Regions from separate parts of the Staphylococcus massiliensis genome, predicted to be linked through region 2. Evidence: predicted binding sites of a transcription regulator. Region 2 holds the regulator's gene; the other holds the start of a gene.
The links. Region 2 encodes LexA, which represses DNA repair genes until DNA is damaged. Its sites were predicted from a motif close to CGAACATATGTTCG; they were not measured.
Positions count from the first base shown of each region.

Region 1: a site for LexA is predicted at 2,275-2,288, ahead of ACF3N8_RS06635 (YolD-like family protein). Genes of this name have one in related genera too.

Region 1 covers NZ_CP171119.1:1,349,112-1,352,542, forward strand. Annotated here, with positions in the region: gene ACF3N8_RS06620 (hypothetical protein) at 72-377, opposite strand; gene ACF3N8_RS06625 (transaldolase) at 573-1,283, shown strand; gene ACF3N8_RS06630 (hypothetical protein) at 1,357-1,701, opposite strand; gene ACF3N8_RS06635 (YolD-like family protein) at 1,835-2,245, opposite strand; gene ACF3N8_RS06640 (hypothetical protein) at 2,393-2,833, shown strand; gene ACF3N8_RS06645 (competence protein ComK) at 2,823-3,266, opposite strand; gene ACF3N8_RS06650 (sigma-70 family RNA polymerase sigma factor) at 3,272-3,431, opposite strand, start outside.
Region 2 covers NZ_CP171119.1:1,839,223-1,842,653, reverse strand. Annotated here, with positions in the region: gene guaC (GMP reductase) at 1-50, shown strand, start outside; gene ACF3N8_RS08905 (CAP domain-containing protein) at 116-1,075, shown strand; gene lexA (transcriptional repressor LexA) at 1,286-1,909, opposite strand; gene ACF3N8_RS08895 (hypothetical protein) at 2,052-2,219, shown strand; gene ACF3N8_RS08890 (DUF896 domain-containing protein) at 2,360-2,590, shown strand; gene tkt (transketolase) at 2,749-3,431, shown strand, end outside.

The sequences.
Region 1 (3,431 bases), 490 kb from region 2:
AATTAAATTGAATCCATAAATCATCTTAATAACACTAAAGTCGTGCTAATTTCGTTTGATTGAATACGTAATTAATTAAATATACCGAATGTGTATAAAGCTGCTAAAATATGTAAGGCAATTACAATCATGATTATGAAAGGTAATATACGTGACGCACCGCGTACCCATCCACTATGAGAATGTAGTGATTTAATCGATTTATCGTTAAAATGTATGGCAAGTAGTATGATAATCGTATTCACGATACTACATATTAATATAAGTAAAATGATTGATTTAAAGTGAAAATCTAATAGTGGATTTAACGTATTAAAGTAACAACTAATTAAAATTAATATTAAGGATAGAAAAAAGTATTTTTTAGATGTATTCATAATATCCTCCTATAATTCTCAACATACATCATAGCACAAATAATTTCTTTTTATCTAATATTCATGAATAAATTTCTAGATAGCCCCTTAAAATAGCTATCATATACGAAAAATGGTATAACTTATTTATATACATACCTAGTGTAAATCAACTTTAAACAGTAACACGATTCATATAGGATAGGAGGAATAAGTATGTCTAATTTAAATGTTGAAGTATTTGCGGATGGTGCAGACATCGAGCAAATGAAACAAGCTTACCAAAACAAAGAGGTAGATGGCTTTACGACTAACCCTAGTTTAATGGCTAAAGCTGGTGTTACGGACTATAAGGCTTTTGCGAGTGAAGTTGTTCAAGCAATCCCTGATGCTTCGATTTCATTTGAAGTGTTCGCGAATGACATGGAAACAATGGAGAAAGAAGCTGAGATTTTAAAGGAATATGGTGACAACGTGTTCGTAAAAATTCCTGTTGTGAATACGAATGGTGAATCCATGATTCCACTTATTGAAAAGCTCTCACACAAAGATGTAAAACTTAATGTCACTGCGGTTTACACGATTGAACAAGTGAAAGCTATCACTGAAGCGGTTAAAGAAGGTGTACCTACATACGTCTCAGTATTTGCGGGACGTATCGCAGACACAGGTGTTGATCCGCTACCTTTAATGAAAGAATCGGTTAAAGTGACGCATGAAAAAGAAGGCGTTAAGTTATTATGGGCGAGTTGCCGAGAATTATTTAACGTCATTCAAGCTGATGAAATCGGCGCTGACATTATCACTTGCCCAGCTGACGTTGTTAAAAAGATCCCGAACATTGGTCGTAATATCGATGAACTGTCAGTTGATACAGTTAAAGGGTTTGAAAAAGATATTCTAAAGAGTGGTTTAAGTATTTTATAAAAAACTAAAAAAATTAGCCTTGAATGATGGTTGAGGTACCGTCATTCAAGGCTTTTATCATTTAACCATGCACTTAAATATATTGTTTGGCTATATTACGACTCTCGCAATATTTATGATATGCCGCATTCAAAGTATCTAAATTCTTATTATTATCTATGATCAAATGTTCTAATTCTTCATGAATCGCATAAATACGTGTGACTAAGTGCTCTAAGTTCTTTTCAGCAAACTCTTCGCTTGTAAATATAAAGAATTCAATGTGTAAGTTTAATGTATAAATTTTTTGAACATCGTTTAAATCTTTATAGTTAAAAGGGTTTTCTTTGGTGTTTCTTACTTTCTTCATTAAAAAAGAGATATGCTCATCCACTTGGGAGAATTTGCGTCTCAAAAAGATTGTTTTACGATTGCTCATAGTTAGTCGGCACCTCCAATGTAAGTAAGCATTAACAATTACATTATAGCCTAATTTAGATAAAAAATGTAAATATTTTACATTTGTTGTTGAATTGCTTGCGATTATCACTTTTTTAATCGTATATGAGGTGTCATATTATTTCTAAAATATCTGTTATGCGGAGTTTCTGTGTTTGGTTGTTCACTTTCACGATAATTAAATTTTCGTGATGATACACTTTAGAAAGTGATCCTTCAAGTTGGTTGACTTCTCCCTCGCTAAAATATTTAATTTTACATCTAGGTTCGTGGAAAAGCTTAAAACATAACATATGATTTAACTCTGCTAACTGATCTTCACTTAGAAGCGGCTTTGTAATCTTACTTTGATCGTCGATGTGGTTTTGGATAGCATCAAACTGTTCTGGTATCGTGGCGAACGGTGCCCATTTAACCATACCGCGTCCTTTAGGAATTCTAGGGTTTAAATATTGCCTTGGAATATTGCGATAATCCGTTTCATCTTTATATGCATCTGGTAGATTTTGGAAAGTAGTATGCATGATTGATCACCTCGTCATCACTTATTATAAGAACATATGTTCTGTTTGTCTATATCTTTCATGTAAAAATTAAATTAAGATTGTTTAAACCAACCAAAAACTATAAAATATGAACATAATGATTGTTTAATAAAAAAGGGTGACGTAATGGAAAAGGAAGCATTTTATAAGCACGTGCAAAAACAATTATGGTTTTTAAATTTTAAAGAAAAGCAAAAGCTTAAAACTGTCATTCAGCATGACAAAACTGGTGAAAAGGTGGAGCATCAAAATCCGAATGCTTATGCTCAGAACTTTCTCAAGACATATATATTTAAAGATAAACCAGTTACAAAAGGGAATTTGATTTCCGCGTTAGTTGGACTGTTTATTTCTAATATATTAGGACTTGGATTATTCTTGTTCGGATTAATAACATTGTTAAATAGCGTGCACCATTTTATAAGACCGATGAATGATTTAAGTGTTATGAACAATACGTTGATTCTGCTCGGGTCGGTCATCATCATGTTGGTTAGTATCTTTTTCTTAAAAGTTACGATTGGTTATTTTACGAAAAAGCTATTAATGTATAAGTTTAATCAATAGCATAACTTAAAAAATATAACATTAAGCCTTCTTTCCACTTTTTAGACAATAATTGGTAGGGAAGATTAACACTTAACTGAACATTACCTTTAAAATGAATCGTAGTTTCATTTGTAGATTGTTGTGATAAACCTACAACGTTACATAAATTGATATAGGTATTGATAGGTGAACGCTTAGCAAATAAAGGAAGTAACAAAAGGTCATTGTGTACAAATATTGGAAGTAGTTTATTAATATTCAATATTTGTTTAGCGATGGCTTTTTGTGTTTTTAAAGACTTTTGATGTTTGTGGAGGAGCATGTTTAAAAGGTTTACATGTGTCATATCGACTTGAACAGGCTGAGGTTGTTGCATGTAGTATAGATCAAATTGGAAGTCTTGACTGTATGAAGTAGTGAAGTACAACAAAGAATGAGTTGGAACATGCATAGGAATCAAGTCCTTTCATTGAAGAATGCCTGGTATTTAAGTTGAGAGAGGCGCTTGTATTTACGTAGGGTATTTGGAGATTTGTGCATGAATTTAGCAATCTCGTGTAGCTTATAGCCTTGTGACCTTAAGATAAGCCATTGTTTTTCCTCTATTGAGAGTTGG
Region 2 (3,431 bases):
TTGATTATGTGATTGTGCGTAACTCAATTTTTAACGGCGATAGAGACTAACGCGTTATAGGCGGTGAAGTACGATTAGAAGACTAACATTATATATCCTTTTGTTTTTAGTACTTATGATCACAATTCCTACTCATTCTCCTAAGTTTATGGAAGATTTGTATCAAAAAGCTGATCATAAAATAGCATCAATGACATCAAACACCCATGATGAGCCATTAAAGACCCCTAAAGAACAACCCTTTGCCGTGCGCAACATTCAACTCAACATGGATAAACAAACTGTTGAACAAAAGTTAGGTAAGCCTCAACGTGAGACACGTAATGAGTATGGAAATAAATGGTATACGTATCATAATCAGTATCAAGGGTTTGTAATGGTAAGTTATTTAGACAATAAAGTACACGGTTTATATACGAACCAAAATATAATATCTTCTAAAAATAAAATTAAATATATGACACCTAAGGATGTCGTAAGACAAAGACTAGGTAAGCCACTTGATGAAATTGATAAAGGTAAATATCGAATTGTCTTAAACCACGATCACGATATTTTTTCTAAGGATGGTACCTATATCTCTGCATTCTACGATAAGCATCGTGGTAATAGTTTAACTGGGTTGCTGATTGTAAGTAAAAAATTGGAACATCAATTAAGTGACCAATACGGTAGTCCGTCTAAGTCCTTAAAAGAAGGTTTTGAATTACTGAACTTCGATTTAGTTAATGCTGAGCGCGTTCAACATGAGTTACCTCCATTATCTTATTCAGGAAGTGTATCTCAAACCGCTCGCAAACATAGCCAAGATATGGCAAAGCATAATTATTTTGATCATACCTCGTTAAAAGGTCTATCGCCATTTGATAGACTTAAAAACGATGGCCATGATTATAATTCTGCCGGAGAAAACTTGGCTCATGGTCAGAATAATAGTATTGTAGCGCATCACGGTCTTATGAATTCACTTGGGCACCGTAAAAATATTCTTGAGCCTTCATATCAATCTCTAGGCGTAGGTGTTTCATTTAATGATGAGAAATCTCCTTACTGGACTGAAAATTATACCGGATAGTCGGTTTGATAGTATCTCAGAATGGGAACAAGTTAGTAGAGGATGATGATATGAGATTTAAAGAACATAACAATGACAAAGATATATTAGAACAAGTTAAAGATATTTTATCTGACAAAAATTAAACATTTATACAGTTAAATCGTGCTTCACTTAAAATGAATTATTAAAAAAGAGAACCATTAAATTGGTTCTCTTTTTTTGCACCTATTACATTTCTCTATATAATCCTACGACTTTACCTAATACGGTTACATGTTGTAAATAAATCGGGTCTAACGCGCTATTTTCTGGTTGCAGACGATAGCGTGTTTTTTCTTTGAAGAATCGTTTAACTGTAGCTTCATTTTCCTCGGTCATAGCTACGATGATATCACCATTTTCCGCAATATTTTGACTACGTACAATCACTTTGTCACCATCAAGAATTCCAGCTTCTATCATACTATCACCGACAACGTTTAGTATAAAAATGTCACTATTATGTGTTGATGTATAGTGTTCTGGAAGAGGGAAATACTCTTCTACGTTTTCAACTGCTGTAATTGGAACACCAGCTGTAACTTTACCTATTACAGGAACATGAATTGTTTCTTCCATATTAATAGGTTCGCCTATTTGTTCGGTAACAATTTCAATTGCACGTGGTTTAGTAGGATCGCGTCTGATATAACCTTTTTCTTCAAGTCGAGATAAATGACCGTGAACTGTAGAACTAGATGCTAAACCTACAGCTTCACCTATTTCACGAACACTTGGTGGATACCCTTTTGATTGGACGATTTGCTTAATGAACTCGTATATTTCACTTTGTCGTTTAGTTAGTTCTTTCATAATAGGCACTCCTTCGATTTATTTAAGTCAATTATAGCATGATAAACAAAACTTTACAAACATTTGTTCGTTAAAGTGTTGACTAGGAATATATGTTCTGATATATTAAATACACAAACAAACGTTCTAAGGAGAGGTTATCATGCTTAAACAATTAAAAGATTCTTTCATGATTTATATGTCGGTTTTTGTTGTATCTATGGGCTTTTTCTTCACTTATTTTATCACAGCGAGCGAGGAAGTAAATGCTTCGGATAGCGAACAAGTTTATCAAATGACAGATCATAAATTACCGAACGTAGATTCTTAAATTAGACTTTAAACCGAACGTGTCGTACGCATCTTACATTCTCATACTTCTACTATAACGTGTACAAGTTGAACTATTTGGTTTAACTTGTACTTTTTGGTATATTCTTGTAAAGAAAATGAACGATAAGGAGTGTAAGCATGTTAGAGAAAGATCAAATTAATCGAATCAATGAACTTGCTAAGAAAAAGAAGAATGAAGGGTTAACTGAAGAAGAAGCTAAGGAACAATCTAAATTAAGAAGTAAATATTTAGAGTCTTTTAGAAAAAGTTTCAAGAGTCAAATTGAAAATACAAAAGTTATCGATCCTGAAGGAAATGATGTTACCCCTGATAAAGTAAAACGTATTCGAGAAGATAAAAACAAATAATTTTTCCTAAAATGAACTTTTATCAAAGCGTAAACTTTGAAGGTTCGCTGTAGGTAGTTCAAATATAAATACTTAATAGTATAATTCTTAGATATTATAACTTGTAATCAGGTATAATAATAATGAGGATGTATTTGGACAAGAAAGGAAGTCATACGATGATGAACAAACAAGATCAATTAGCAATTGATACGATTAGAGCACTTAGCATAGATGCGATTGAAGAGGCTAATTCAGGACATCCTGGATTACCAATGGGTGCTGCTCCAATGGCTTATACACTATGGACGAGACACTTAAATTTCAACCCAAAATCTAAAGATTATTTTAATAGAGACCGCTTTGTACTATCTGCTGGTCATGGTTCTGCATTGCTTTATAGTTTGCTTCACGTTTCAGGTGGGCTTGAGTTAGAAGAATTAAAGCAATTTAGACAATGGGACTCTAAAACACCTGGGCACCCGGAATTTAGACATACAGATGGTGTTGAAGTTACAACTGGTCCATTAGGACAAGGTTTTGCTATGTCAGTTGGTATGGCAATGGCTGAACATCACTTAGCTGGTAAACTCAATCAACCTGACAACGATATTATTAATCATTATACGTATGTGCTTGCTTCAGACGGAGACTTAATGGAAGGTATTTCTCATGAAGCTGCTTCTTTAGCAGGGCATACAGGACTTAATAAACTCGTTGTTTTATATGATTCTAACGATATATCATTAGATGGTAAGTTAGATAAAGCCTTTTCAGAAGACATTAAAATGCGTTTTGAATCTTATGGATGGGAACACATCTTAGTTGAAGAAGGTAATGATATTGAAGCGATTGATGCTGC